4 regions of the Mesorhizobium sp. WSM1386 genome follow, and region 2 is predicted to be linked to each of the others. Evidence: riboswitches for the same ligand, from Rfam matches in the RefSeq annotation. Region 2 holds a riboswitch; each other region holds the start of a gene.

Evidence for each region. Region 2 has a riboswitch for cobalamin ahead of metE (5-methyltetrahydropteroyltriglutamate--homocysteine S-methyltransferase). Riboswitches for the same ligand answer to the same signal wherever they lie in the genome.
Region 1: it holds a riboswitch for cobalamin, as region 2 does, so the genes downstream of both, bluB (5,6-dimethylbenzimidazole synthase) here and metE (5-methyltetrahydropteroyltriglutamate--homocysteine S-methyltransferase) in region 2, are expected to answer to the same signal.
Region 3: it holds a riboswitch for cobalamin, as region 2 does, so the genes downstream of both, AC0NIH_RS17120 (DUF1636 family protein) here and metE (5-methyltetrahydropteroyltriglutamate--homocysteine S-methyltransferase) in region 2, are expected to answer to the same signal.
Region 4: it holds a riboswitch for cobalamin, as region 2 does, so the genes downstream of both, AC0NIH_RS01825 (aromatic ring-hydroxylating oxygenase subunit alpha) here and metE (5-methyltetrahydropteroyltriglutamate--homocysteine S-methyltransferase) in region 2, are expected to answer to the same signal.

The regions. Positions count from the first base shown of each region.
Region 1 covers NZ_CM148373.1:5,520,772-5,528,386, forward strand. Annotated here, with positions in the region: gene AC0NIH_RS27130 (GFA family protein) at 1-63, shown strand, start outside; gene AC0NIH_RS27135 (hypothetical protein) at 60-347, opposite strand; gene dxs (1-deoxy-D-xylulose-5-phosphate synthase) at 496-2,409, opposite strand; gene AC0NIH_RS27145 (pirin family protein) at 2,512-3,432, opposite strand; gene AC0NIH_RS27150 (DUF2277 domain-containing protein) at 3,473-3,739, opposite strand; gene AC0NIH_RS27155 (exodeoxyribonuclease VII small subunit) at 3,839-4,090, opposite strand; gene AC0NIH_RS27160 (histone deacetylase family protein) at 4,094-5,020, opposite strand; cobalamin riboswitch at 5,142-5,321, shown strand; partial or broken gene bluB (5,6-dimethylbenzimidazole synthase) at 5,370-6,029, shown strand; gene AC0NIH_RS27170 (hypothetical protein) at 6,116-7,099, opposite strand; gene AC0NIH_RS27175 (TetR/AcrR family transcriptional regulator) at 7,189-7,615, opposite strand, start outside.
Region 2 covers NZ_CM148373.1:6,432,211-6,439,825, reverse strand. Annotated here, with positions in the region: gene AC0NIH_RS31400 (IS66 family transposase) at 1-432, opposite strand, end outside; partial or broken gene tnpB (IS66 family insertion sequence element accessory protein TnpB) at 515-816, opposite strand; gene AC0NIH_RS31390 (transposase) at 867-1,373, opposite strand; gene AC0NIH_RS31385 (IS481 family transposase) at 1,714-2,901, shown strand; partial or broken gene metE (5-methyltetrahydropteroyltriglutamate--homocysteine S-methyltransferase) at 3,008-5,378, opposite strand; cobalamin riboswitch at 5,469-5,667, opposite strand; partial or broken gene AC0NIH_RS31375 (adenosine kinase) at 6,053-7,044, opposite strand; gene metK (methionine adenosyltransferase) at 7,153-7,615, opposite strand, start outside.
Region 3 covers NZ_CM148373.1:3,480,233-3,487,847, forward strand. Annotated here, with positions in the region: gene AC0NIH_RS17110 (cobaltochelatase subunit CobN) at 1-2,902, opposite strand, end outside; gene cobW (cobalamin biosynthesis protein CobW) at 2,919-3,971, opposite strand; gene AC0NIH_RS17120 (DUF1636 family protein) at 3,974-4,402, opposite strand; cobalamin riboswitch at 4,443-4,649, opposite strand; gene AC0NIH_RS17125 (winged helix-turn-helix domain-containing protein) at 4,679-5,878, opposite strand; gene AC0NIH_RS17130 (NADH-quinone oxidoreductase subunit A) at 6,212-6,577, shown strand; gene AC0NIH_RS17135 (NuoB/complex I 20 kDa subunit family protein) at 6,568-7,149, shown strand; gene AC0NIH_RS17140 (NADH-quinone oxidoreductase subunit C) at 7,154-7,615, shown strand, end outside.
Region 4 covers NZ_CM148373.1:390,900-398,514, forward strand. Annotated here, with positions in the region: gene AC0NIH_RS01800 (ABC transporter ATP-binding protein) at 1-483, shown strand, start outside; gene AC0NIH_RS01805 (DUF680 domain-containing protein) at 557-802, opposite strand; gene AC0NIH_RS01810 (DUF680 domain-containing protein) at 856-1,062, opposite strand; gene AC0NIH_RS01815 (DUF680 domain-containing protein) at 1,128-1,325, opposite strand; gene AC0NIH_RS01820 (DUF680 domain-containing protein) at 1,397-1,612, opposite strand; cobalamin riboswitch at 2,105-2,306, shown strand; gene AC0NIH_RS01825 (aromatic ring-hydroxylating oxygenase subunit alpha) at 2,421-3,668, shown strand; gene AC0NIH_RS01830 (FAD-binding oxidoreductase) at 3,726-4,826, shown strand; gene AC0NIH_RS01835 (PqqD family peptide modification chaperone) at 4,974-5,405, shown strand; gene AC0NIH_RS01840 (serine kinase) at 5,458-6,504, shown strand; gene AC0NIH_RS01845 (glycosyltransferase family 2 protein) at 6,501-7,253, shown strand; gene AC0NIH_RS01850 (glycosyltransferase family 2 protein) at 7,290-7,615, shown strand, end outside.

The DNA.
Region 1 (7,615 bases), 910 kb from region 2:
GGCCTCGACACTTTTGAGGACCTGCCGCGAGACGGCCGCTGCGTACGCGATATGTGGTTCTAGAATATGGTGCGGGGCACTTGCCGGTCGACGGCTGGAGACAGCCCGTCACCCCGCCCACCTGAGGCCTGTTCACGCGGATGCTCAGCCGGGGGCGCAGGCGCGGGATCGGGTACGACCACCAATTGCGGCACCTGCTTGTAGGAGAAGCCGCCCCTGATATCGCCCATCTTGCCGGCGACGATGCCCACCGCCGCCTTTTCGAGGTTGCGGTCATAGCTGGTCTCGGCCGCCGCGGGTGCCGCAATGACGGCCAGAAACGCCGCGCCACACAAAAGCGTCTTCATTCCCATTGTCTCCCTGCCTGGCACCGATCTAGCAGGGCGTCGTTGAAAAACGGCCAAGGGATACGGTAAGCAAAACGCCAAATGACAGTGTTAACAATGGGTTATGAAATCAGGCCGGCAAACCGATTCAAGCGCTTGATATGTCGAGTCAGGCGCGCTGGGCGTGGGCGGTATGGCCGAGCGCGGTGAACACGGTGCGCACGATGCCGTCGGCATCGAGACCGGCATCGGCATACATTTTTTCCGGCTTGGCGTGGTCGGTGAAGGTGTCGGGCAACACCAGCGGGCGCACCTTGAGGCCGCTTTCCAGCAATCCTTCATGGGCGAGGAACTGCAGCACGTGGCTGGCGAAGCCGCCCACTGCCCCCTCCTCCACCGTCACAAGAACCTCGTGCGAGCGGGCGAGCCGCCGGATCAGATCCTGGTCGAGCGGCTTGGCGAAACGGGCATCGGCGACCGTAGTGGAAAGCCCGGCCGCGCCGAGTTCCTCGGCGGCGACCAGACAATCCTGCAAACGCGTACCGAAGGACAGCAGGGCGACCTTGGTGCCTTCCCTGATAATGCGGCCCTTGCCGAGTTCGAGAACCGAGCCGCGCTCCGGCATGTCGACGCCGACGCCGTTGCCGCGCGGATAGCGGAAGGCGATCGGGCCGTCATCATAGCTCGCCGCGGTGCGCACCATGTGGCGCAGCTCCGCCTCGTCGGCGGCGGCCATCACGACAAAGCCCGGCAGGCTTGCCAGGAAGGTGGTGTCGAAAGCGCCGCAATGGGTGGCGCCGTCGGCACCGACGAAGCCGGCGCGGTCGATCGGGAAGCGCACCGGCAGTTTCTGAATCGCGACGTCGTGGACGACCTGGTCGTAGGCGCGCTGCAGGAAGGTCGAATAGATCGCCACGAACGGCTTGTAGCCTTCGGTCGCGAGGCCGGCCGCAAAGGTGACCGCGTGCTGCTCTGCAATGCCGACATCGAACGTCCTGGCCGGGAACACCTCACCGAACTGGTCGAGGCCGGTGCCGCTCGGCATGGCGGCGGTGACGGCCACGATACGGTCGTCCTCGCGGGCCTCCTGGATCAGGCTTTCGGCGAACACTTTGGTGTAGGCCGGCGCGTTGGCCGGCGCCTTAGCCTGAGCGCCGGTGATGACGTCGAACTTGTTGACGCCGTGATATTTGTCGGCGGCGGCTTCGGCCGGCGCATAGCCCTTGCCCTTCTGGGTGACGACATGGATCAGCACCGGCCCTTCGCCATTGTCGCGGACGTTTTTCAGCACTGGGATCAGATGCTCGAGATTGTGACCGTCGATCGGGCCGATATGGTAGAATCCGAGTTCCTCGAACAGCGTGCCGCCGGTGACGTAGCCGCGTGCATGCTCGACCGCCCTTGTGATCGCGCGGTCGGCGCGCTTGCCAAGGTAGGAGGTCAGCTTCTTGCCGAAGTCGCGCAGGCCGGCATAGGCCTTGCCGGAGGCAAGCCGCGCCAGATACGCGCTCATGGCGCCGGTCGGCGGGGCGATCGACATGTCGTTGTCGTTGAGGATGACGATGAGACGGGCATCGAGCGCGCCGGCATTGTTCATCGCCTCATAGGCCATGCCGGCCGACATGGCGCCATCGCCGATGACGGCGATGACGTTGTTGCGGCCACCGGAGAGGTCGCGCGCGGCGGCCATGCCGAGGCCAGCCGATATCGATGTCGAGGAATGGGCGGCGCCAAAGGGATCGTATTCACTCTCGGCGCGGCGGGTGAAGCCGGACAGACCACCTTCCTGGCGCAGCGTGCGGATGCGGTCGCGGCGGCCGGTCAGGATCTTGTGCGGATAGGCCTGGTGGCCGACATCCCAGATCAGCCGGTCATCCGGCGTGTCGAAGACATAATGCAGCGCCACCGTCAGTTCGACCACGCCGAGGCCGGCACCCAGGTGACCGCCCGTGCGTGACACGGCGTCGATCAGTTCGAGGCGAAGTTCGGACGCCAGTTGCGGCAGCTCGCTCTCGGCAAGTGCGCGCAGGTCCGCCGGAATACGGACCTTGTCGAGAAGCGGCGTATGCGGCGTTGCGTTCACGGGTGCTCGGGCTTTCTGTTCAACGGCGGGATAGGCCGCCGGCCGGCGAAAGTAAATGCGTGTCGGTGACGCGGATCGATCAGGTCCCCTCGCCGACCTTCTTCAGCTTTCGGGCAGCGGAATAAACTCTTCCTCATCTCCTGGAACGATATCGAAGCGGCCCGTCTTCCACTCCTGCTTGGCCTGTTCGATGCGCTCCTTGGACGACGAGACGAAATTCCACCAGATATACCGCTTCGAACCGAGCGAGGCGCCGCCGAACAGCATGAAATGCGCACCGGTTTGCGACGATACGATGATGTCGTCACCGGGCCGGAACACCAGCAGCCGTTCGGCCGGGAAGACGTCGCCTGAAATCGCGACCTCGCCTTCCAGCGTATAGATGGCGCGTTCTTCCGCATCGGCTGGGATTTTCACGCTGGCGCCCGGCGCTAGCCTGAGATCGGCGTAGAGCGTCTCGGAGTCGGTGCGCACCGGGGAGCGCAGTCCCTGGAAATCGCCGATGACAATGCGGCCGCTGACGCCTTCGGCGTCGACATCGGGAAGCCGCAAGACAGCGGTGTTCTCGAACACCGGCGCCACCTCTTCCTTGTCGTCGGGCAGCGCCAGCCATGTCTGCAGGCCGGAGATCGACATCGGCGCGCCGCGCAGTTCTTCCGGCGTGCGCTCGGAGTGCACGATGCCGCGGCCGGCGGTCATCAGGTTCACGTCGCCGGGCTGGATCACCATTTCGGTGCCCAGGGAATCACGATGGCGGATCTTGCCGTCGAACAGATAGGTCACCGTCGACAGGCCTATATGCGGATGCGGGCGGACATCGAGCGCCTGGCCGGCGCGCAGGATCGCCGGTCCCATGCGGTCGAAGAAGATGAACGGACCGACCAGCCGTCTCTTGGCGGTCGGCAAGGCGCGGCGGACTTCAAAGCCGCCAATGTCCTTGGCATTCGGGATGACCATCAGCTCGATCTGGTCGCTGGCAAAGGCGTCGCCGGCTTCAGGGTCTTTCCCTGGGAAGAAGCTCATGAACTCTCCTTGTCAGCGGCCAAGGACCGCCCTGGCCACATCAGGCAAAGCGGATCGCCGCCTTTGCCCGCAGTTTGGCCGCAACCTCTTCGCGATTGCGCGGATGCTGGTTGGTTTCAAGCGAATCGAGAAGCTCGCGCGCCGATGCCGCGATGACTTCGACCGCACGGTCGAACGCGTGCTGGTTCTGCTTCGAGGGCCGCGTCGTTCCGCTCAGCTTGCGGACGAACTGAAGTGCAGCGTCGCGGACTTCGTCGTTGGTTGCCGGCGGATCAAAATTGAACAGGGTCTTGATGTTTCTGCACATCGCTTCCGTATCTCCTCTTGTCCTGGAGCCATTTCAATCGAGACGAACTCTATACTCAATCACGATCGTGTCCAAAAACCGGTGAGACGGCTGCGCGCCTCAGTCCGGGTCGAGCGGCTCCGTCCCGACCGGCTTGCCGTCGCGCGACAGCCTGATCTTCTCGACCTTGTCCTCGGCAGCCTTCAGCAGCCGGTCGCAATGCACCTTCAATGCCTCGCCGCGCTCATAGATCTTGATCGACTGGTCGAGCGGCACGTCGCCACGCTCCAGATCATCGACGATCTTCTCCAGCGCGTCGAGTGCCTGTTCGAAGCTCATCGCCTTGACGTCTTCGTTGGTCTCACCAGCCATCGTTCATCCTTTCATCAGTCGCCCGACATGGGCGGCGACCGAAAATGCCAATCCCTGCAGATCGTAGCCGCCCTCGAGCAGGCTGACGAGCCGGTTGCCGCTGTGGCGCGCGGCACGCTGCATCAGCTGGCCGGTCGCCCAGTCGAAATCGTCCTCGGTCAGGTTGATCTCGGCCAGCGGGTCGCGGTGGTGCGCATCGAAGCCTGCGGAAATGACGATCAATTCCGGCGCGAAATTGTCGAGCGCCGGCAGCACGCGCGACAGGAAGGCATCGCGAAACACCTCACTGCCGGTCTGCGGCGCCAGCGGCGCGTTGACGATATTGCCGGCGCCGGTCTCGTCCTTCGCGCCGGTGCCGGGGTAGAGCGGCATCTGATGCGTCGAGCAGTAGAGCACCGAGGGATCATCCCAGAAAATGTCCTGCGTGCCGTTGCCGTGATGCACGTCCCAGTCGACGACCGCCACGCGCTCGATGCCATGCTTCTTCTGCGCATAACGCGCGGCGATGGCCGCCGTGTTGAAGAGGCAGAAGCCCATGGCCGTGGTTTTTTCGGCATGGTGGCCGGGAGGCCGCGCTGCGACGAAGACATTGTCGGCGCGGCCCTCAAAGACATCGTCGACGGCGGCATTGGCGGCGCCGATCGCCGCGATCGCCGCTTGCCAACTCTTCGGGCTGGCGGTGGTGTCGGCATCGATGCGGGCGATGCCTTGGTCAGGGATGGCGGCGCGCACGCGGGCGACGAAATCGGCGGGATGCGCGTAGAGGATGGTGGCCTCGTCACCTTCCGGCGCCGTGACACGATCGAGCGCGGCAAAGGCCTCGTCGTCGAGCACGCGCTCGATGGCGCGCAAGCGATCCGGCCGCTCGGGGTGGCCAGGCGGCGTGATGTGTTCGAGGAAGATCGGATGCGTGTAGAGACGAGTGGCCATGCTCCCTATCTAGTGCCCCGGCGCCGCGATGGCCATGCATCGCGGCTCGATCGCTGGGGAAAATCACGCCTGCGTCCATTGGCGTCGCTGCGGGGATTGGCGCCCTCAGCGGTTCGGCGTAAGGTCGCCGGCACTGCCTGGTGCCCGCCGCAAGCGGGAGAATCGGGAACACGGTTGAATTCCGTGGCGTGCCCAACGCTGTGAGGGGGACCGCGCCGGTGAATGCCACTGTCGATGACGGGAAGGCGCCGGACGCGGGTTGATCCCAAGCCAGAAGACCGGCCTGGCAGACATCGTCATCCGCATGGTCAGGCGGCTGGCATCGATAGCAATCGCAAGGGGACAAGCGATGCCGGAACACATGACCGCTCCTGGTAGCGACGGATTTGACCAGATGGCGCGCGACGCGGTCTACCGCGCCATGTTCACGCGGCGTGACGTGCGCAGCCACTTCCTGCCCGACGCGCTCGACGACGAGGTGCTGGCGCGGCTGCTGCTTGCCGCCCATCACGCGCCGTCGGTCGGCTTCATGCAGCCATGGAACTTCATCGTCATTCGCGATGCCGCACGACGAGCGGAGGTGCGCGACCTGTTCTTGGCCGCGCGCGAGCAGGAATTGCCGGCCATCGAAGAGGAAAGGCAGGCGCTCTACCGCAAGCTCAAGCTGGAAGGCATCTGCGAAAGCGCGCTCAACATCTGCATCACCTGTGACCGACAACGCTCGCAGGGCTCACCGCTGGGACGCTGGCACAATCCGGAAATGGACCTCTACAGCACGGTCTGCGCGGTGCAGAATTTCTGGCTGGCCGCGCGCGCCGAGGGCGTCGGCGTCGGCTGGGTCAGCATCATCGAGGCCGGGGCGCTGAAAAGCCTGTTGTCCATTCCCGATCACGTAACGCCGGTCGCCTATCTCTGCGTCGGTCGGGTCTCCGAATTTGCGCCCAAACCGGACCTTGAAACGCATGGCTGGGGCCGACGCCTACCGTTGCCCGAACTGATCATGAGCGAGACTTTTTGCGGCCAAGGCGAGATGCGGCTCAAATCGACGGTGGCGCGCCTCAACGCCGTCGATGCGGTGGCGGTAAGCCCCGCCGATCAGCGTGTCGCGCCGGCCGTGTCCCAGCGCGAGCCGCCGGAGGAGGCCAGCGCCTTGTCCTTGAGTTCCCTGAATTTCGACGATGCCTCGGCGAGCCGGGCGTCCCAGGCGGGATCGGGCACCTGGCCGGCGATGGTCTTGAAATAGACCTGCATCAGGCAGGCGATGGCGAAAGGCTCGATGAAAGCCGCCTTGAACGCCCAGGCAAAGATGATGGCGAGCACGAAGGCCCAACCAGCCAGTTGCCCCGGTATGATGAAGAGAATTGCGGCGGCAGGAGCCAGCATCAACAGGAAGATGACGAAGGACACGCCCCACATGATCACCGCCAGCCAGACGGCGTTCTTGACCATGGTCTTGCCGTTCTGGGAATAGAGCACCACGCCTTGCCGGGCCGTCTCGAAGGGCGAGGACGAATTGATGCGGATATTATAGCCGAGGATGATCTCGTCGACATAGGTCAGCGAAAGGCGGATCACCGTGTTGATGAAGGAGACAAGACCGCTCAGGCCCGGAATCGGCAGGAAGGCGGCGATGCCTCCGAGCAGGCCGGTGACGGTGCGAATGGCGCCCTTGACCAGCTGGTCGACGACGAAAAGGATGTTGGCCTCGGCGAACCGCTCGGTCACGACTTGCCTGGCATAGGCGATCTGGTTCTGGCCGCCGGGGACGTCCTGGCCGTCGATCAGATGGACCATGACGGCGATATGGCCGGCCTTGACGACGTAGAGGATGTATTCCCGGATCCAGTAGACGGCGATCGAGACGACGCCGAAGCCAACCACGCCGCCCCATAGGGCAAAGGACATCGGCCCGTCGGGATCTGTGGAGATATGGCCGACGCCATAGCCGACCGAGGCACCGGTGCCGGTCGCCATGATGTAGGCCAGCGTGATACCGAAATAGACGACCATGCGAAAGACAATGAAGGGCCAGGTCCGCATCATGATGGACACCGACCTGCCGATATCGAAATCCCACATGCCCCGAATCCCCTCAGAGATGGCTGGGAAGGATGCGCTCAACCCGAAGATTGTCAATCGCGGGCGGATCCCGGACCGCGGACGGGATGTCAGTTCGGCTGCGAACCCGGTTTCCTGAGCAGGCCTTCGAGCAGTTGCTTAAACGCCGCCACCACCTTCCTCGATGTCGCTTCGGGATCGTTCGAATTGGCGATCCGCTGCGCCGCCTGGCTGCTGGCGCCGTTGATCAGCCGTGCGGCGGTCTCGGGGTCGACGCTCGGGACGACCACTCCCTCCCCCTGCAGCGCGGTCAGATGATCGGTCATTGAACCGACGCAGGCATTGGCATTCGACCATTGTGCCGGATCGCCCAGCACGGCCGGACCGTCGCGGAACATGATACGCTGGATCTCCGGCTCCAACGCCATTTCGATATAGGTCGTGCACTCGTCGACGAAGTGTTGCCAGCGGTTCGGCGCTCTCGATGCGACCTCATTCACCCGAGCCGCCATCTCGGCGTCGATTTCGGCGATAACC
Region 2 (7,615 bases):
GGTGGGAGGGTCGATGACGACGCGCTCGCGCTCGATGTCATCGGGCCAAGGCTTGCGCACTGGCCGCTTGCGCTCAAAGGAGCGTACGTTCTGCGTCTTCGCCGCCGCGGCGGCCGCTTCAAGCTCGTCCTCGGTCGCCGAGGTCACGAGGTCCTCGAGCTCCAGTTCCAGTTGCTCGAGCAGTCGCCGGGTACGCTCGGAGCGCCGCCCGTACAGTTCGCGCCTCAGTTTCTTGAGAAGCAGATCAAGCTCAGCAATCCGCGCCTCGGTATCCGACAGCTTCGCCTGCGCGCTCGCGGCCTCTGCTTGCGCGGAGGTCGCTTCGGCCTGCCAGGTGATGGCTTCGGCCTGCGCCCTGGTGACTTCGACCTGCGCGTTGACGGCGACATCGCGCTCAGCCTGCAGCGCCTCATGCGCCGCCAGCAGCGCCATGTAGGCACTAGCAAGGTCCGCAGGGAGATCAACAGGCTTCGATGTCACGAAGCTATTGAATCAGATCTCCATGTAAATTCAATCAAGAAATGCCTCCGACACGAGATGAACGCCATGTTTCTTGAGGATTGCGCCAGTGTATGCCAACCAAGAGGTAGCTTAGCTGCGCCGAAGATATTTTTACCGCTCCGCCTTCAATTGTCGGCCATATGTAGCGGCCGCGCTCCAACCTTTTTGTGACAGGCAGGATCCTTGGCCGTCATGCCAAATACATTTCAAAAGTGAACCGCAGCGGCCCCGAAAGACGAAGAGATTGCCTTCAAGTGGGTTCATTTTGAGCACTTCCTGCACCCGCAGCGCAAGCGATGGGAACCCGCACCGCATGTCTGTATAGCCCGTCGCCAGCCACACGCGCACGCCTTCCATGGGAACCATCACAGCTTTTCCAGCCCCTGCACGATCCGCATCAGAACGCCTACGTCGACGGTCCGGTCAACGATCACGCGCCGGCCATTGGCCCCGACAATCTCCATCCGGCCACCAGCAGGCATCGGCTGGCCAGCGGCGGCCCGGACTTCACAGCGTGGTCGCACAGTTGCGCGGGCTTCCAGCTCTCCATCCTGCTTACCGGGACTGATCACGCCCAGGTCGATGAAGGCGTTCGGCGCAGTCGCGATCGGCAGCCGGTTGGATCGGTCAATCAATCTCCCTTCACGCGCTCGCCTCATTAGGGCGAACAAGTGGTTCTCATTCATGTCGTGACACCGCGCCACAATCGCCACCGGATCACCGGTCGCCTGCACCTCACGCACAATCGCCAGCTTCTGCTCGATCGTCCACCTGCGGCGACCCCACTTGCGGTTCCCGCTCGCCGCCAGCGGCGGAGCTGCGGTCTTATCAACTTCTGCCGTCGATGGCGTCTCAATGGCCAGGTATTTCATGCTTAAGCGTCCACTAAGTTTAAGCGGACACTATTGATCCTAAATACCCATTAATAGGCGGCCGCCAGCGTACGGATACTGAGCAGAGGCTCGGTTTTGACTTGTGTCTTTGCTGATCACCCAACGGGATGCCGTTCTTTGTATCACGCACAACGATGTACGTAAGCGCGCCAATGCCTGCCATAAGGAGTATACTTGCAATGGTGTGATTATCATTGGAGCACAAGTCCCCCGACGTTAGGCACGGAAGGTGCGTCGGTCTCTGCCCTTCCCGAGAGATGGGTGACAGTTCATTCCGGATAGATGGGTTACACTTTCGGCCCTTTGCAAGGAGAGCAAGGTGCCTTGGAAGGAGTGTAACGTCATGGAAGAGCGGCTGAAGTTCGTCGCCCGGTTGCTGGACGGCGAGAAGATGGCGGTGCTTTGCCGGGAGTTCGATATCTCGCGCAAGACCGGCTACAAGATCCTCACGCGCTACAATGACAGCGGCCTTGAAGGGCTGACGGATCGATCGCGCCGGCCCTATCGCCACGCCAATCAGCTTCCGTTTCAAATCGAGAAGCTGATTGTGCGCCTGAAGCAAGATAAGCCGACATGGGGGGCGCCGAAGATACGCGAGCGGCTGGCCCGGCTGTATCCCGATGTGCACCGGCCCGCGATCTCGACAGTGCATGCGGTGCTCGACCGGCACGGCATGGTCGAGCACCGCAAGCGAAGGCGCAACAGGGCGACGGGGACACCGCTTTCAAACGGCTATCGACCCAACGATCTTTGGTGTGCCGACTACAAGGGCGAGTTCATGCTCGCCGACCGACGTTATTGCTATCCCCTGACCATCACCGACTTCGCCAGCCGCTATCTCATCGCCTGCGAGGCGCTGTCGACCACCAAGGAAGCCTTTGCCTTCACCGTGTTCGAAAGCGTTTTCAAAGAGTTCGGCCTGCCCAGCGCGATCAGGACCGACAATGGCGTTCCCTTCGCCAGCCCCAACGCGCTGTTCAACCTCAGCAAGCTGTCGGTCTGGTGGCTGCGCCTGGGCATCGACATCGAGCGCATCAAGCCGGGCTGCCCGCAGCAGAACGGGCGCCATGAACGCATGCACCTCACCCTGAAGAGGGAAGCCACCAAACCGGCAGGCGCCAATTTCCTTCAGCAGCAGGCCAGGTTCGATGACTTCATCGACGAGTTCAACTCAGAACGCCCGCATCAGGCACTCGGCATGGACCGTCCGGCAGAGCGCTACACGCCCTCAACGCGCCCCTACACCGGCCTGCCGGACCTCGACTATCCGTTTCACGACAAGGCTGTCACCGTCACCACCTGCGGCCGCATCTGCTACAATCGCAAGAAGATCAATCTCAGTCTCGTCTTCGCCGGCCAGACCGTCGGCATCAAACAGGTCGAGGACCATATCTGGCTGGCTACCTTCATGGACTATGATTTGGGATATTTCGACGATGAGACATGCAGGCTCGAACCACTCCAAAACCCTTTCGGGCCAAAAGTGTTACCCATGTCTCCGGTATAAACCGTAACCTATGTGTCCGGAACGGACCCTCCTTAAGTTGGCGCTGAGATCCGGGTTCGTACGTCGGCCGCGACCGGGACATCCATTGTGCAACCGAAGCTACCGGTCACAGAAGCCCAGCGGCCTGCACCTGCACTTTCTCCCGCAGCGCGCATGCTGCAGCGACCATGTTGATGAGGGCAGGGCGGACCTCTTCCCATTTCCTTGTTTTGAGGCCGCAGTCCGGATTCACCCACAGTTGGCGGTCCGACAGTCGCTCGCGAGCAAGTTGGGCGAGATGCAAAATCTCGCCGATCTCCGGGACACGTGGTGAGTGAATATCGTAGACGCCGGGACCGATTTCGTTCGGATATTTGGACTTGGTGAAGGCGTCCAGCAGTTCCATTTTGGAGCGCGACGTCTCGATTGAAATCACGTCCGCATCCAGTTCAGCGATCGAGTCGATGATCTCATTGAACTCCGAATAGCACATGTGGGTATGAATTTGGGTCGCGTCCTCTACACCCGTCGAAGCGAGCCGGAAGCATTCGACAGCCCAGCCGAGATAATGTTTCCAATCGGACTTCCGAAGGGGCAAACCTTCGCGAAACGCGGCCTCATCGGTCTGGATCACCCTGGCGCCAGCTCTTTCGAGGTCGGCCACTTCATCACGGATCGCGAGTGCGATCTGCCGGCAGACCTCGGCGCGGGGTAAGTCGTCGCGCACAAAAGACCAGTTAAGAATCGTCACTGGACCAGTGAGCATGCCCTTCACCGGCTTTTTCGTCAGCGACTGGGCAAATTGCCACCAGAAGACCGTCGTCGGATTGGGCCGCGATACGTCGCCGAAGATGATGGGAGGGCGCACGAGCCGCGACCCATAACTTTGCACCCAGCCATGCTGGGTGAAGGCGAGGCCGGACAACTGCTCGCCGAAATGCTGCACCATGTCGTTGCGTTCGAACTCGCCATGTACCAGCACGTCCAGCCCGATCTCTTCCTGCCAACGGACCGCCGCCTCGGTCTCCTTCCTCAGAAAGGCCTGGTAGTCGATATAGCTCAGTCGGCCATTAGCATGAGCGGAGCGTGCCCTGCGCACCTCGGGCGTCTGCGGGAAGGACCCGATGGTGGTCGTCGGGAACGGCGGCAAGCCGAGTGCGTCAGCCTGGACTCTCGAGCGCTTGGCAAATGCGCTCTTTCGTTGCTTCATGGCGCCGTCAATGCTGCTAACGCCCCCGTGGACGAGCGGATCATGGACCTTTGTCGACATTGCGCGCGCGGCGGCCCGCCTCGGCAGAAGCTTTCAGGGCGCCTGCTACGGCCTCCCTGCCTTCGGACAAAGCTTGGGCCAGCACGAGCAGCTCTTCAGTCTTCTGGGCGGCGAATGCCAGCCACGAACGGACGTCTACATCGAGCGCGGTCTCCATTCGCAGGTCCATCGGCACATGAAGCATTGAGCAGGAAGGCGCAATTTCGACGCGGTCCAGCGGCCAGCCGGCAATGACCGGCTTGATCCGGTCGAGAATGGCAGTCAGGTTCGCACGCCAGACATTGCGGCCGTCGATCAAGCCAAGTGAGAGCACCAGATCCTTTGGTGCGAGCCGACCAACCGTCTCCAACTGCTCGGGAGCGCGCACGAGGTCGAGATGTAGGCCCGCCAGGCGCAGTGAAAGCGCGGTCTCGAGATTGTCTCCCAGCGGCCCGAAATAGGTAGCCAGCATAATTTTTAACTTGGGCGCGGCTTTAGACAGCTGCCCGTAGGTGAATTTGAAGGCAGCTCGTTCGTTCGGGTTGAGATCGAGCACAAGCGCCGGCTCATCAATCTGCACCCAGTCGGCCCCCGAGAGCTCCAGCCTCTGCAGGAGTTGCTCGTAGACCGGCAGCAGGCGCGGTAGCAGCGCTATGGGATTAAAGCCCTGGTCGGGAGACTTCGCCAGCTTCAGGAAGGTCACCGGTCCAAGGATGACCGGGCGTGTATGGATGCCGAGCTCTTTTGCCTCCAGAAAGTGATCGACTGGTTTGGTCGACGAGAGGGCGAATGTCTGATCGTCCGCCAGTTCCGGCACGATGTAGTGGTAGTTCGTGTCGAACCATTTGGTCATTTCCATTGCGGTCACGCGCTGCCCCTGAACTGCATGCCCGTGACTGGCGTGTCCGCAACCCGCGCTATCGCCTTGCGTGCCGCGCGCCATCGCGAAGTAGTTGTCAAGCGGGACCTCGCCGCCCGTCCAGCCGTAACGAGCTGGCACGGCGCCGACCATTGCTGCCGTGTCGAGCACATGGTCATACAGTGAGAAATCGTTCGACGGGATTTTTGACACGCCGCGGTCGTGCTGCTCGTTCCAGCTGGCTGCACGGAGCGCCTTTGCCGTCGCCAGAAGGCTGGTAGCAGAAGATTTTCCGGACCAGTAGCTTTCGAGCGCGAATTTCAGTTCTCGCCGGCGACCGATACGCGGCACGCCAAGCGTTGCTGTGGGAACTTGCTGGGAGACATTCATTCCATACCCCGATGGTTGGGGCGGGGACAAGGAAGGCGCTGACAGTCCGGCCTCAACGCCGAGCTGCCGCGGCCACCAGACACCCCGCCCGTGGACGTTGTTACCGTGGCAGGTCTCCTGGCTCGCGGGTCACAGCCTCTGCCCGTCTTCCCGGGGCAGTTCGCCCCAGTGACATTGGTGGGTTGGCTCGCCGCTTACAGTTGCGGGGGCAGCGCCGGCATTGCACCGGCTTCCCTCTTAGTTCCGCAGGGGCAACGCCTTGCGAAGAACCACGACACGCCGACAATCGCAGCCGCTCGCATTGTTGTCAATGACGCATAAAGAAATGTTTATGTGCTTATGTGAATTGTTCGCCTGCGGCGTGTTTCCAAGTTCCATGTCGCCGTCCAGCTGAGCCTCTGCGCGAACTCTCGCGTGTGCAGACTTTGGCTCCCGAATCTGCGTTTTGTACGATCCCGTCTCAAAACGACTTCGTCAAAAAATGGCGCGTGTGGGCCATTCATGATCGGACGGCAGTACTGGCCCGAAGTGCGACAGTGTTCCTGAGCCTCAACAATCAGAAATTTAGAGAAAACCGGCCTCCTTCTCGGACTGGTACGCGTTCGATTTACACGCGCTCGTCTGGACAGCCTGCACAGGGGGAGGGGTGGGCAATATGTGGCCGAAATATTGCCCTACAACAGCCCCGCCTGTTCAGCCTCGCGGCGCAAATTCTGCCGGGGCCTGGGGCCGATCTGCTGGATCACCAATCCGGCCGCCAGTGAGCCAAGGTCGCCGCAGGTCTTGAGGTCGCGGCCTTGCGTGTAGCCATGCAGGAAGCCGGCGGCGTAGAGGTCGCCGGCGCCGGTCGTGTCGACCAGCTCCTTGATGGCGGGGCCTTGATGACCACGGTCTCGTCGCCGCGCACGATGACGGAGCCTTTCTCGGACCGCGTCACGGCGGCGATCCGGCAATCCTTGCGGATCTGCGCCAGCGCCTCGTCGAACGACGATGTCTGGTAGAGCGACTTGATCTCGTGGCTGTTGGCAAAGACGATATCGACCGTGCCCGAGCGCATCAACTCGAGGAATTCGTCGGGGTAGCGGTCGACGCAGAACGAATCCGAAAGTGTCATCGACACTTCGCGGTTTGCCGCGTGCGCCAGCCTGGCCGTCTGCCGGATCGCTTCCTTGGCGCGCGGCGGATCCCACAGATAGCCCTCGAAATAGGTGACCTTGGCGCCAGACGCCTTGTCGGCCTCGACGTCCTCCGGCCCGAGCTCGACGCAGGCGCCGAGATAGGTGTTCATCGAGCGCTCGCCGTCGGGGGTGACGAAGATCATCGAGCGGGCCGTCGGCGGCTCGCCCTTGAGCGGTTTGGTGTCGAAGGCGACGCCCTGCGCATGGATGTCATGCGCGTAGATTTCGCCCAGCGCATCGTTGGAAACCTTGCCGAAGAAGGCGGCACGGCCGCCGAAGGAGGCGACGCCGGCCGCCGTGTTGCCGGCGCTGCCGCCGGAGGCTTCGATCGCCGGACCCATGCGGCTGTAGAGCAGTTCGGCGCGGTGGGTATCGATGAGGTTCATCGCGCCCTTGATGATGCCGTTGGTTTCGAGGAATTCCTCCTCGCACTGGGCGATGATGTCGACAATGGCATTGCCGATGCAAAGCACGTCATAATCCGGCATCAATATCTCCGCCAAAAACCAGAGCCGGCTTCTCGCCACGCCGGGGCCGGCCTGTTTTTGGCGAGTGTGGAGGGGTCGCCATATGCCGACGCATCCAATACCCGTGCATCACGCAGCTGCCGGTCCTGCCTCTCGCAACAGCTCGTCAGCTCTATCCGTCTTTTCCCAGGTGAACTCCGGCTCTTCGCGGCCGAAGTGTCCGTATGTCGCGGTCTTGCGGTAAATCGGCCGTAAGAGATCAAGCGTCTTGATGATGCCTTTCGGCCGGAGATCGAAAAGCTCAAGGACGGCGCGCTCGATCCTTTTTTCATCAATCTTTGCGGTTCCGAATGTATTGACGAGGACTGAGACCGGCGCGGCCACACCGATCGCATAAGCAAGCTGAACCTCGCACACCTCCGCAAGTCCGCTGGCAACGACGTTTTTTGCGACGTACCGCGCCGCATAGGCGGCCGATCGATCGACCTTGGACGGGTCCTTGCCCGAAAAGGCGCCGCCGCCATGACGCCCCATGCCGCCGTAGGAATCGACGATGATCTTGCGGCCGGTAAGCCCGCAATCGCCGCGCGGC
Region 3 (7,615 bases), 3.0 Mb from region 2:
CGAGCGGGTTTTCCGCATCCTCCTCGTCGCGGCCGGCGACGGCATTGGCGGCGGCATCGATTAGCGCGATCTGGGTCGGGAACATGTCGCGGAACAGGCCCGATATGCGCCAGGTGACATCGACGCGTGGCCTGCCGAGCGTGGCCGGCGGCAACACCTCGATGCCGGTGATGCGGCCGGTGGCAGCATCCCATTGCGGGCGGCAGCCCATCAATGCCAGACCTTGAGCAATCTCTTCGCCGCCGGTGCGCAGCGAGGCCGAGCCCCAGAGGTCGATGACCAGCGAGCGCGGCCAGTCGCCATGCGACTGCATGTAGCCGCGCACCACTTCTTCCGCCGCAGCCTTGCCCAGATCATAGGCGGTCGGCGTCGGCATGGTGCGCGGATCCGACGTGAACAGGTTACGGCCGGTGGGCAGCACGTCGGAACGGCCCCGCGCCGGCGCGCCGGCCGGACCGGCCTTGACGTGGCGGCCATCGAGCGCGGCGAGCAGCGCCGCCTTCTCGGCCTCGGCACTTTGGCGGCGCATGGCGTCGGGCTCCTCCTCGGGCGCACGGCCATAGACATGCAACCCGTCCTTGATGGCAAAATCCTTGAGATCGCAAAGCCAGGCGTCGATGCGGCGCAGCGCTTCGTCGGGTGCGTCGGTCCTGGCGACGCCGGCTTCCGAGGCGAGGCCGGTTTTCTGCGCGGTCTCGACGATCAGCTTGACCAGACGATCGCGGCGGCGGCGGTCGAGGCCATCGGCCTGGGCGTATTCGTCGACCAGCCGTTCAAGCTTGTGCTGGTTTTCGTCGAGCCCGGCACCGGTCAGCGGCGGCGGCAGATGGCCAAGCGTGACGGCGGCGATGCGCCGCTTGGCCTGCGCTGCCTCGCCGGGATTGGAGACGATGAAGGGATAGATGACAGGCAGCGGACCGGTGACGATCTCGGGAAAGCAGTTTTGCGAAAGCGCGACGGTTTTGCCCGGCAGCCATTCCAGCGTGCCATGGGCGCCGACATGGATAAGGGCATGGACGCCGAGCGACTTGCGCAGCCAGAGGCCAAAGGCGAGGAGCGCATGGCGGGGCGGGAGCGTCGGGTCGTGATAGTCGGCGCGGCGGTCGGCGGAGCGGCCGCGATCGGGGGCGAGGGCTACGGTGATGTTGCCGAAGGTGGCGGCGCGGAAGGGGAAGTGGGCGGCGGCCTTTTGTGAAGATTGGAGCGAGGCGCCCCCCTCTGTCCTGCCGGACATCTCCCCCTCAAGGGGGGAGATTGGCAGTTTAGTCGCCGGCTCTCCCTTTACAAGATCGGAGATTGGCGAAGGCGGAGATGGGAGCGCAATCTCCCCCCTAGAGGGGGAGATGTCCGGCAGGACAGAGGGGGGCGCCTCACGCAAGCCTCTCCCTTCGGCTTTTCCCCATGCAGCCTCTACCGCGGCAATTGCCGCGGTTGGCAGGCTCTTCGAGAAGTCCAGATATTCCTCCAGCCCCAGCCCATCCTCGCCCCGCTCCAGCAAACCCAGCAACTCACGCGGCGTCTCAGGAATCCCCTCAACCCCATAACCCTGCTCCTTCAGGTCGTGCAGCATGGCCAGCACGCTGGAGGGCACGTCGAGGCCGACGGCGTAGCCGGTGCGGCCGGGGGCGCTTGGATAGTCCGGGATGAGGATCGCCAGTTTGCGGGTCGTGCTGGGCGTTTGCTGCAGCTTGATGAAAGCCGCAACGCGGTCCGCGACTTGGGCGACACGATCCGGTTCCGGCCGATTGGCGAAAGCGCGATGACCAAGTGCCGGATCGGTCTCGCTCTCGCCCTTGAAGGAAATGGCGCCGGCCAGGATGCGGCCGTCGAGTTCGGGCAGCACGACGTGCATGGCGAGGTCGGCGGGCGCCAAGCCGCGCTGGTTGTTTTCCCACACGTCGCGGCGGGTGGTGGCGACGATGACCTGGAAGACGGGCACGCCGGCGCGGTCGAACAGGGTTTCGACGCCGGGTTCGGCACCGGAGGCAAAGGCGGTCGCGGCGATGATGGCGGCAGGTTTCAGCGTGGCGAGCGCGGTTTCCACGAAGGCCAGGGATGCCGGGTCCTTGAGGCTGGAGACGAAGATCGGGACGGGGGTTATGCCGCGTTGGGTGAGTGCTTCGAAAAGGGCATCGATCGGCGCGACATCGGCGGCTAGCAGCATCGAGCGGTAGAAGAGGATGGGGATGACTGGCGTGGCGTTTCCCTCCCCCTCGAGGGGAGGGTGGCCCGCAGGGCCGGGTGGGGTCGGTACGACCGGGGGCGACGTTTCCTTGAGTCGGCGCGCTCCGGAGAGGACCCCACCCCGGCCTGCGGCCGGACCCTCCCCTCGGGGGAGGGGGACGATGCCGCGTGTGGGCTCGTAGTAGCCGACTTTTGGAACTTCGACCGGCTCGGCAATTTCCGCATCCTGCCCAGCCAGCCCCGCCAGCCTCCGCATCAGCGCACTCATATTGGCCGGGCCGCCCTCGCGGAAATAGCCGAGCAGGCTATCCAACTCCTCGCGCGGCAGCGTCGAGGCTTTGATGAGGCGGAGATCCTCGTCGTGGCTCTCACCCGGCAGCAGCGCCAGTTTAATGCCGTGCGCGCGGGCGGTCGCGGCGAGCTGGTCGCAGCCGTAGCGCCACCAGTCGTGGCCGCCGAGGATGCGCACGAGGATGATCTTGGCATGGCGGGCGACGCTGTCGACCCAGAGGTCGACGGACATGGGATGACGCAGGTCGCGCAGTGCGGCGAGCCGCATCGAGGGCAAGCGGCCAGCATCGGCCTTCCACGCCTCCGCCAATCCGGCCAGATCGCTGTCGGTGAAGGACAGCGCCACGATATCCGCCGGCGTCTGCCGCAGGTCGACCGGCTCGGCGAGATCGTCGAGCGAGGCGGAAGTCGTGGTGAGGATGTGCATCGCGGCCTGTCCGAGATCAGCCGGCGAGTATGCGTTCGATCGCCGGGCGGTTCAGCCCCTTGAGACCGATGACGACGAGGCGCGAACGACGATCGTCCTCAGCCGTCCAGGCGCGGTCATAGTAATGATTGACGCGCGGCCCGACGGCTTGGAGCAAGAGCCGCATCGGCTTGCCGCCGACCTCGACGAAGCCTTTGACGCGCAGGACGTTTTCCTGTTCGGCGGCGTTGGCGACGCGCTTTGCCAGCTCGTCGGGATTGGCGATCGAGGGAATGTCGACGATGAAGGTGTCGAAGTCGTCATGCTCGTGGTCGAACGCACCGTCATGATGGGACTTGCGGTTCTCGATGTCGTCCTCGACTGCGAGACCGAGGCCGAGCAGCACGGAGGGATCGACCTTGCCATGCGAGGTCGGCACGATCTTCACGGCGCGGGCGGAGTGTTCGTTGATGATGGCGTTGGCGCGGGCTGAGCCTGCGGCGTCCATCAGGTCGCTCTTCGACAGGATGATCAGGTCGGCGCAGGCGATCTGGTCCTCGAACACTTCCTCGACCGGGTCGTCATGGTCGAGGCTCTCATCCTGAGCGCGCTGCGCCTGCAGCGCGTCCATGTCGTTGGCGACGCGGCCTTCGGCCAGCGCCGGGCCATCGACCACGGCGATGACGCCGTCGACCGTGACGCGGCTTTTCACCGTCGGCCACTGGAAGGCCTGGACCAGCGGCTTGGGCAGAGCCAGGCCCGAGGTCTCGATCAGGATGTGGTCGACCTTCGGCGTCAGCGCCAGGATCTGGTCGAGCGCCGGCACGAAATCGTCGGCGACGGTGCAGCAGATGCAGCCATTGGCCAATTCGACGATGTTTTCCTCCGGACAGGTGTCGATGCCGCAGCCCTTCAAAATCTCGCCGTCGATGCCGATGTCGCCGAACTCGTTGACGATGATGGCAATGCGTTTGCCGCCGGCGTTTTCCAGGAGATGGCGGACCAGTGTCGTCTTGCCCGCGCCGAGAAAGCCGGTGACGACGGTGCAGGGAACGCGAGAAAGGTTGGCGGACGAATCTGGAGCAGTCATGGTCAGTCCTTCAGCATGTCGAGAGGAGGGATGCGGGCAACGAGGCCACCCTTGAGGCTATCGGGCCGGCCACGCCACGGGATGAGGCCGTCGGTCGAAGTGGCGAAGAGCTTTGCGCCGGCGACAAGGTCGGCGCCGCTGGCCGTGGTCAGGTCGCCGATGACATAGCTCCAGCAGCCATCGCGCAGGATCGCGGCGCTCAGCCGGCGCTTGCAATTGCCGAGGCATTCGACGGTGCGGACGCAGATATCTTCGCCCGAGGCGGCGTTGCGCGTATCCTCAGCCAGCAGTTCGCCGGCGCGGGGATGGGCGTCGGAGCCGGTTTCGTCACGGCACGAGGCACAGATGATCACGGTGACGCCGGACAAGGCATCGCTGTCGGCGGACGAATTGTCCGCTGTGCCAGCCGAAAAACTGCTGTTCTGGTCCAAAAAACCGGGCTCCTTGCCCGGAAACCCGCCGGGCGATCGGATTATGTTGTCGCAGACGGCAGGTCTCCTGGCTCGCGGGTCATCGCCTTGGTTAGCCGCCTTCCCGGGAATTCCCAGTGGCTTTCGGCCTTGGCTCGTCGCTTACAGTTGCGGGGACAGCCGCGGATTTGAGATTTTTTCATCCCGCACCGCATTCCCTCTTAGCCCCTCTCATTGAAGAGAAGAGACCGTCTGGAGCGGATTTAGGCTGTTGCGGGCAGGACTGTCAACGCGGGCCTACGACATGGCGATGTCGGCAAGTGACGGTCCGAGGTCGCCAGCGGGCGTCACTTCCATGCGCTCAAGCCCGAGCCAGCCCTGCATTTGCTTCAATTCCTCGAAAAGCTGGGCGGCGGTTTCAGGCGGTGCGCCAGCTTCGGCATAGGCTGCGTGGACGCGTAGCACACTCGCCGGCCGATCGGCCTTGAGATCGACGCGCGCTACAATCCTGTCGCCGAGCAGGAACGGCAGGACGTAATAGCCGTATTGGCGCTTTTCGGCCGGCGTGTAGATCTCGATACGGTAGTGGAAATCGAACAGCCGCTCCGAGCGCGAGCGTTCGAAGACCACGGGATCGAACGGGGCCAGCAAGGCACGGGCGTCGATTTTCCTGGGCAGACGCGCATCCTTGTGCAGGTAAGCGGGCTTATCCCAGCCTTCGACGCGCACCGGCAGCAGCTCACCGAGTTCGACCAATTCCTCCAGGCGGCCCTTCATGTCGGCGGGGGAAAGGCGGAAATAGTCGCGCAAATCGCCTGATGTCGCCACGCCATGGGCGCGGGCGGAGATGCGCAGCAATTCGCGGTGCGCGTCCTCGGCGGCCGGTACGGGCAGGTCTAGGATCGCCGGCGGCAGCACGCGCTCGGGCAGGTCATAGAAGCGCTCGAACCCGCGGCGGTGCGCCGTCGTGATGCGCCCGGCCCAGAACAGCCATTCGAAGGCATGCTTGGCGTGGCTCCAGCCCCACCAGCCGCCCGAGCCTTTCTGGCCTTCGAGCGCGGAAGCAGCGATCGGGCCGCGCGCGACGACCTCGCGGTAGATCTCTTCTATATAGGCGGCGTGCTCGCGGCCCCATTTGGCCAGCCCCAGATACATCTCTTTGCCTTGCTCGGCGCGCTGCATGCGCCAGCGCATCAGCGGCCAGGTCTCCACCGGCAGGAAGGAGGCCTCGTGCGCCCAGTATTCGAACACCGTGCGCTTGCGGGTGACGGCGGCGTTGTCGAGCAGAGCGAGCGGGTAGGGGCCAAGGCGCGAATAGAGCGGCATATAATGCGCGCGCACCACCGCGCTTACGGAATCGATCTGCAGCAGGCCGGTGCGGGACAGAACGCGGGCGAAATGACGGCGGTCGGGCGTGCCATTAGGGCGGGGGTCGAGAAAACCCTGAGCGGCGAGCGCGACGCGCCGGGCGGTGGCAAGCGAGATCTTTTCCTTCATTCGGATGCGACTCTTGTAACTCGTTGACCGTCGTTTGATGGGTGATTCCTGCCCATGCTAGCAGGGTTTTGGCGGCATCCATGTCAGGAGAGAAAAGTGGAGTAAAGAGCGAAGGAAATCAAACGGGAGCGTATCGGACCAGTTTCTCCGTATATGCCGTCCAGCACCGCGTTTTGAACAAGGTTTGACTTGCTTCGCTGGAAGTGCTGCGCTAACCCTCGCCGCGTTGCAGCATAGGCCCCTTAAAACGGTTCAGCGGTTAAACTGTCACGCTTCCGCATTAAGGTCCGGTGCTGTAATCAAAGTGGATTGGCGCCAACGGAAAGCCGCTGCATGAACGCACTTCTCAGTTCGTACCTGCCCATCGTCATGTTCATCGGCGTGGCGCTGGTTGTCGGCCTGGCACTGCTGGCCGCACCGTTCCTGGTGGCGTACCGCAACCCCGATCCCGAAAAGCTTTCCGCCTACGAGTGCGGTTTCAACTCGTTCGACGATGCCCGCATGAAATTCGACATCCGCTTCTACCTGGTGTCGATCCTGTTCATCATCTTCGACCTGGAAGTCGCCTTCCTGTTTCCCTGGGCGGTGTCCTTCTCGAAGATTGGCATGCTCGGCTTCTGGTCGATGATGGTGTTTTTGGCAGTGCTGACCATCGGCTTTGCCTATGAATGGAAAAAAGGAGCGCTGGAATGGGATTGAACGACAGTTCAGGCACCCTCGTCGCGCCGAAGCCCAAGGGTATCATCGATCCCAACACCGGCAAGCCGGTGGGACAGGACGATCCCTTCTTCCTCGAAATCAACAACGAGCTTGCCGACAAGGGTTTCCTGGTCACCTCGACCGAGGCGCTGATCACCTGGGCGCGCAGCGGCTCGCTGATGTTCATGACCTTCGGTCTGGCGTGCTGCGCGGTCGAGATGATCCATACCTCGATGCCGCGTTATGACTCGGAGCGGTTCGGCGTCGCGCCGCGCGCGTCTCCGCGCCAGTCCGACATCATGATCGTGGCCGGCACGCTGACCAACAAGATGGCGCCGGCGCTGCGCAAGGTCTACGACCAGATGCCGGAGCCACGCTACGTCATATCGATGGGCTCGTGCGCCAATGGCGGCGGCTACTACCACTATTCCTATTCGGTGGTGCGCGGCTGCGACCGCGTCGTGCCGGTGGACATCTATGTGCCCGGCTGCCCGCCGAGCGCCGAAGCCCTGCTCTACGGCATTCTTCTGCTGCAGAAGAAGATCCGCCGCACCGGCACGATCGAACGGTAAATCCATGGCCGCATCCCTTAGCGAACTGTCGACCTATCTCGGCGAGAAGCTGCCTGGCCGCTTCAGTGACGCGGTGCTCGCCTATGGCGAACTCACCGTCCATGTCGAGCCGCAAAACCTGGTCGAGGTGGTGACCTTCCTGCGCGACGACCCGCGCTGCCAGTTCATCTCGATCATCGATGTCTGCGGCGCCGATTATCCGTCGCGGGCCAAGCGCTTCGACGTCGTCTATCACCTGTTGTCGCCGAGGCAGAATGTCCGCATCCGCGTCAAGGTGCAGGCCGACGAGGAAACGATGGTGCCGTCGATCACCGGCGTGTTCCCGGGTGCCGACTGGTTCGAGCGCGAGACTTACGATCTCTATGGCGTGCTGTTCTCGGGCCATCCCGATCTGCGCCGCCTGTTGACCGACTACGGCTTCGAAGGCCATCCGCTGCGCAAGGATTTCCCGCTGACCGGTTTTGTC
Region 4 (7,615 bases), 690 kb from region 2:
GGCCATATCGAACAGGTCGGCACGCCGATGGAGCTCTACAAGAAGCCCGGCAATCTGTTCGTCGCCCAGTTCATCGGCTCGCCGGCCATGAACATCCTGCCGGCGACCATCGACAAGACCGGAAACCCGACCGTCGTCAGCCACGTCGGTGGCCGCAAGGCGACGGTGCCGATCGCGACACCGGCTTCGGCGAAGGGCGCGGCGGTAAGCTTCGGCGTGCGGCCAGAGGATCTGATCATCGCCAGCGGCACGGACTATCTGTTCGAAGGCACGGTGGATTATGTCGAACAGCTCGGCGAGGTCCAGCTGGTCTATGTCGACATCGGCCGCGCCGACCTGCCGCTGGTGACCAAGCTGCCCGGCAATGTCGAGGTCAAGCGCGGCTCGACATTGCGGCTGAGCGCCAATGCCGAGGACCTGCATATCTTCGACGCGGATGGCCGGTCCTTCGCGCTGCACGAGGCGGAAGCAAAGGCGGCTTGAGCTAAAAGCCGACCTCAACGACAAAAAACGGCGGGCCATGCCCGCCGCTCATTCTTAAAACCGACTTCGACTGTTAGTGATTGCCGACGTGGTCCCGGTCGTTGCTCTGAGGGGCCGGCTTCTGCACGTTGCCCGACGAATTGAGCAGCTTGTAGACAGGCGAGCCGCTGTCGCGGATCGAACCGGTATGCGAAGCGTCCACATCGGTCGAAGTCACGGCAGGCTGGTTGGCGCCATTGGAGCCATAATTGTCGCTGCCGGCGAAAGCGCTGCCGGAAATCGCCAGAACGGCGGCGGCAGCAAGGATGATCTTCTTCATTTCAAGTCTCCTGAAGGCAGCGGCGGGCAAACCCGCCGCTGCCGGGTCGGCTGTTAGTTGTTGCCGAAGAGGTTGCGGTCGGCGCCGACGACAGGCTTCTGGTCAGCCGGTTCCGACTTCTTGGTCGAAGCCGTGTACGAATTGTCGGTCGAAGTCACGGCAGGCTGGTTGGCGCCATTGGAGTCATAGTTGTCACTGCCGGCAAAAGCGCTGCCGGAAACGGCCAGGACGGCAGCGGCAGCAAGGATGATCTTCTTCATTTCAAGTCTCCTGAAGTCTCGAATTCCACGGCATGGCAGGCAAACCCGCCATTGTCGGGTCGGCTTTAATTGTTGCCGAAGAGGTTGTGGTCGGCGCCGACGACAGGCTTCTGGTCAGCCGGTTCCGACTTCTTGGTCGAAGCCGTGTACGAATTGTCGGTCGAAGTCACGGCAGGCTGGTTGGCGCCATAGTTGTCGCTGCCGGCGAGAGCGCTGCCCGAAATGGCCAGGACGGCGGCGGCAGCAAGGATGATCTTCTTCATTTCAAGTCTCCTGAATTTTGATGAATTTTTGAGTTCGCCAGGACGGCGGGCAAGCAGCCGTCAACCGGCGGTTAGTGGTTACCGAAGAGGTTGTGGTCGGCACCCTGGACAGGCGTCTGAGCAGCCGGTTCCGACTTCTTGACCGAAGCGGTGTACGAGCTGTCGACGGCAGTGGCTGCAGGGGTCGCATTTGAACCGTAATGGTCCGAACTATAATGGTCGCTACCAGCGAAGGCGCTGCCGGAAATGGCCAGAAGGGCGGCGGCAGTGAGAACAATCTTTTTCATTTTGGGTACTCCAGTATTTTTCCGTCCGTCTAGCGGCGTGTCTTGGGATGAAATCGCGTCGTTCGGACAGGGCGGATGTGGGAAAGCCAGATGGCCGTTTCCAATCACGAAGTTGTTCCGCGTGGACCATGAATCCACCACTTGAAATTGTACCAACGGCTTCCACATCAATGTTTTTCTTTTTGATATCAATTGGTTAGATAAGATCAAGGGAGCTATCACCAACTGTGTCGGAGGCCCAGCGTTCACAACGTCCTGCACGCACCGTCAACAGAAACGAACCGTTCGGTTCGATTTTAGACTCCGCTAATAGTCACTTTTCGAAACTGTTAACCTTTTTTGGCTCCGGCCAAGGCTCGAAAAACAACGTTTGGGGTGCTGGCAACGAGCCGGCTGCAACGGTCGCGATCATTGTAGGGACGATCTTGCATGCGTGTCGCGCCGCATGGATGCGATGTCGTTTTCATGCCGACGCCGCGATGCATGCCGTGATTAGATCACGCCATCTCAGGTGCCGCTTCGTGACGACGGAGTGGAGAATTGGGAAGCCGGTCAGAATCCGGCGCTGCCCCCGCAACGGTGGTGGAGTTCAAGTCGCAACGGGAGACCACTGGGCGAAAGCCTGGGAAGGTGTCGCGATGGTCCGCAAGGACGACTCCAGAGCCCGGAAACCAGCCCGAGATTGCTAGAACTCGACTGATCGCGGTGGGCGGTCAAGGGGCGGATGATGCATGCCCGGCTGGCGCCGGCCTGCGTCCGATCCTTCCTCCATCACCACCAGTTCAGTCCTTGGATATGAGGACAGGACATGGATGCTCGCAACGACATGCTGAGGCTCTTGAACAGCCGCAGACAGGGCTTTTCGCTGGAACAGCCCTTTTACACCGATCCGGACTACTTCAAGCTCGACATGGAGCTGATCTGGTATCGCGATTGGCTGTTCATCGGCCATGATTGCGAGCTGCCCAAGCCAGGCAGCTTCATCACCGTGCAGATCGGCGACTATCCGGTCGTGCTGGTGCGCGATCAGCAGGGCAAGATCAACGCCTTCCACAATTCCTGCCGCCACCGCGGCAGCCGCGTCTGCAACACCGAGAAGGGCGTGGCCGCCAAACTGGTCTGTCCCTATCACCAGTGGACCTATGAGCTGGACGGCCGCCTGCTGTTCGCCCGCCAGATGGCCGAGGGTTTCGACAAGAGCCAGTTCGGGCTGAAGCCGGTCGCCTGCGAAAGCGTCGCCGGCTATATCTTCATCTGCCTGGGCAAGGAGCCGGCCGACTTCGCGCCGATGTGGGCGATAATCGAACCCTACCTCAAGCCGCACCGGCTCGGCGAGGCGAAGATCGCCTTCGAGAGCACGATCATCGAGAAGGGCAATTGGAAGCTCGTCTGGGAAAACAACCGCGAGTGCTATCATTGCGCGGGCAATCACCCGGAATTGTGCAAGACGTTCCCGGAAGCACCGACCGTGACCGGCGTGCAGGGCGCCGACAGCGATCCGGAGATGCTGGCGCACTGGGCAAAATGCGAGGCGGCCGGCCTGCCGAGCAAGTTCCGCATCGATCCGGCCGGACAGTATCGCGCCACCCGCGCGCCGCTGCTGCGCGATGCCGTCAGCTACACGATGAGTGGCAAGCGGGCGGTGAGGAAGAACCTCTCCGACAACGTCTCGGCCGACCGCATCGGCACCTTGATGCACTATCACTACCCGACGACATGGAACCATATCCTCATCGACCATGCCGTGACCTTCCGCGTGCTGCCGATCAGCGCCACGGAAACCGCCGTGACGACCAAATGGCTGGTCCACAAGGATGCGGTCGAGGGCGTCGACTACGATCTCGCCGAACTCACCCATGTGTGGACCGAGACCAACGACCAGGACCGCCGCATCGTCGAGGAGAACGCCTTCGGCATCCTGTCGCCGGCCTATGAGCCCGGCCCCTATTCGGAGTTGCACGAGGGCGGCGTCATCCAGTTCGTCGACTGGTACGCCCGCTTCATCGGTCCGCGCCTTGCCGAAGACGGCAAGCCGGCGCTGCGCAGCGTTGCGTGAGCTCATGTCGCCCAAACACGACATGAGCCGGGCAAGAAGGACCAGAGGATGAATGCGATGACGGATCTCGGCCTCTATCGCCATCTCGACCAGATGGCGCCGTGGAACGACCGGCTCCAGGTGCTGGAAGTGATCGGCGTCAGCGATGAGGCGCCCGACGTGAAGACCTTCACCTTCCGGTCCGACAACCAGACCTGGTTCCGCTACAAACCGGGCCAGTTCGTGACGCTGGAGCTGCCGACTTCGGACGGGCCGCTGATGCGCACCTACACGCTGTCATCGTCACCGTCGCGGCCATTCTCGATCGCGGTGACGGTAAAGGCGCAGGCCGGCAGCATCGGCACGCGCTGGATGTTCGACCATCTGGTGCCCGGCTCGCACGTCAAGGCCTACGGGCCGGCAGGCGACTTCTCGCTGCACAGCCATCCGGCGGCCAAATATCTGTTCATCTCGGCCGGTTCGGGCGTGACACCGATGATGTCGATGCTGCGCTGGCTGAACGACTGCGCGCCGTGGACCGATGTCGGCTTCGTCAATTGCGCGCGGCGCGCGGAAGAGATCATCTTCCGCAAGGAGCTCGAACTGCTCGGCGGCCATATGCCCGGCCTGTCGCTCGGCTTCATGATCGAGGAGCGGTCGAGCCGCGAGGGCTGGTACGGCCATATGGGCCGCATCGACGCGATCCGGCTGCCATTGCTGGCGCCGGATTTCCGCGAGCGCGAAATCTTCTGCTGCGGCCCCGATCCCTTCATGCGCGCCGTGCGCGGCATGCTTGAAGCCGCGGGCTTCGACATGACGCAATATCATCAGGAGAGCTTTGCGGCCCCTGCCGTGGAAGAGGTCCCGGCGCCGTTCGCGGCGCCCGCGGAAGGCGGCACGGTCGTTCCGGTCGAAGCGGCAACGCCAATCCGCTTCTCGCTTTCGGAGGTCGACGCCGAATGCGTCGCCGGCCAGACGGTGCTGCAGACGGCGCGCGCTTCGGGCGTGCGGATCCCCGCCGCCTGCGAATTCGGCCTGTGCGGAACCTGCAAGGTGAAGAAGGTCTCCGGCGATGTCGAGATGAGCCACAATGGCGGCATCCTCGATCATGAGATCGACGACGGCTTCATCCTGGCCTGTTGCTCCAAGCCGCTGTCGGCACTGGAAATCGAGGCGTAACCGGCAGGCAGGGCCTGCGGTCGCGCTCGCCGGGCCTGCGGGCCATCTTGCCAAAAACCCTGCAAATGGTTAGACGCCTCTACAACGGTAGGGTTGACCGTGAGGGCCGGCGATCATCCGCGCGGCCTGCTTCGGCGGGGAGCAAACATGCGACAATCCGGCATCTATGCCATAGCGAGCAAGGACATCGTCTTTGAATCCTTCGACGGCGAAGCCGTCGTTCTCGACCTGACGACGGGCAAATATTTCGGCTTCTCGGATTCAGGCAGCAGGCTTTGGGATGCGCTGTCGTCCGGCGTGCCTGCCTCCGAACTGGTCGGCGCCGCAACGGCGACCGGCGCGCTGGGTGCCGCCGAGATTGACGGCTTTGTTTCACAATTGCTCGAATTCGGCTTGCTGGCGGCCGTGACCGATGCCGCGGCAAGACCGGTTCCCAGCGAATTGCTGGCTCAGCTTGCGGGTGCCAGCGAGCCCCTCAAGGTCGATATCCACGACGACCTTGCCGATCTCATCGTCGTTGACCCCATCCACGAGGTCGAGGAACCCCTCGGTTGGCCCGCGGTGAAGCAGGCCAACTGAGGCACGCGCGTCAGGCACTCTCGTCGCTGGGCGGCGTCGGAACAGGCAAACCATGCCGAAAGTCACTCTCGAGAACCTAGCGGACTACGCACGTCATGTGCTGGCGCAGGCCGAAAGCAGCGCCGCGCATTACCCGCTGACGCGCACGGTGGGCCTGCCGCATCTGGAGCTGACCGCACATCTGAGTGCCGGCGCGTTGGCGAATGCCGTCGTTCACGGCTTTGTCGCTGCTCCGGGCAATGGGGCGGCTGCCAACACCTGCCGCATCTTCGTCGCCCATCCCGGCGTGGATGGCATCGCGGCGCCAGCCAGTTGGGGCCAAGGACCCTTCACGGAGCATGCCTTCGCCAGCCGGCTGGCGGAAGCCGGACTGCGCGGCAACCATTTCCACGACCTGGATTTCTGGCAGTTCTACGACCCCGGTCGCCGTCTGGGCGTTCAACTGATGACCGCCGATGACAGGTTCCCGCCTTGGGAGCCGGGGGCGCCGCTCCGCCCCTTCCTGCATTGGGAATATGCGGCGCGCGGCATGCGGCTGGCCCATGCGGGCACGCTGGGTGTCGGCGGCAAGGGAATTCTGCTCGCCGGAGCAGGCGGCGCCGGCAAATCGGGAACGGTCGTCGCCGGCCTGCTCAACGGGCTCGACAGTGTCGGCGACGACTATGTGCTGATCGACCTTGCCAACGGGCCGACCGCGCATCCGTTGTTTGCCACGCTCAAGCAGGATCCCGAGGGCTTCGAGCGGCTGGGCTTGAAACATCGGCTGAAATCCTATGGTCCGCTCAACTGGCAAGGCAAGCACCAGTTCAGCATCGATGACATCGCGGCACGGCCGATACCGGCGCGGCTGGACATCATCGCGTTGATGGTGCCTCATATCAGCGGGGACGAGGCAAGTTCGATCATGCCCGTGTCGCGCAAGGAGGCAATGATTGCACTGGCGCCGTCCGGCATCTCGCAAATGCCTGGCGAGCGCGAGAGCGGGTTTCGCTTTTTCAGCGACCTCACCCGGCAGCTGCCATGCTACCAGCTCTCGCTGGGGACGCGCCCACAGGAGATCGCCGGCACGATTTCGGACATCATGCGGAGCAACGCGTGAGATTGAGCGTCATCATGCCTGTCTACAACCGCGAGCACTATGTTGTTGCGGCCTTGCGATCGCTGCTCAGGCAGCGGGACGATGCCGAGCTCGATGTCATCGTCGTCGATGACGGGTCGACGGATGGCACCGTGGACATCGTCCGCGCCGTCATGCGGGAGGCATCGTGCATCCGGCTTTTCCACCAGGCCCACCAGGGTGTGGCAAGTGCGCGCAACACCGGTCTTGGCCAATTGCAGCCACAGACGCAATTCGTATCGTTCCTGGACTCCGATGACATCTCGCCATCCGGACGCTTCAAGGCCGACCTCGTCCATTTCAAAGCCGATCCGAGCCTCGACCTGACCTATTCCCTGATGATGATGGTTGAAGATCTCGACGACGAGATGCTGGAGCCGACTCCTGGCAGCCGCCGCAAGATCGCCCGAGGGCTTTCCTTGGCGGCAGGAACATTCAGCAGGAGGCTTATCGACCGGATCGGCAGCTTCGACGAGGCATTCCGTCAGGCCGAAGATACAGACTACCTGCTGCGCGTCTTTGAGAGCGGCCCCAGATTCGTGATGCCGGACACCATTGCGCTCTACTACAGACGTCACCCCGGCAACATGACCAGGGAGCCCGGCGTACCGCTTCGCGAGTACATGCGTGCGATCCACAAGTCGATGAAGCGGCGCAAGGCGGATCCCTCGCTGCATACGGTCGACGGCATTTTCGACCTGAAAGACTCCGCCGACTGGCGGTTCATGTGATATGTCGGGCGGCGAATTCATGATCCGGGGCGACATATGAAGCTGAGCGTGATCATGCCGGTCCACAATCGCGAACAATTCGTTGGCCTCGCGCTGCGCTCGCTGCTCAGGCAACGCGAAAACGTCGATCTCGACATCATCGTCATCGACGATGGTTCGACCGACGGCTCGGCGGCCGTCGTGCGGTCATTGGTCGACAAGGCCCCATGCATTCGTCTTTTCCAGCAGGCCAATGGCGGGGTCACCAAGGCACGCAATGCCGGGCTGAAACAATTGCTGCCGCAGACGCGGCTGGTATCGTTTCTCGATTCCGACGACATCTCGCCGATAGGGCGCTTCGCGGCGGATATCGCCTGCTTCGA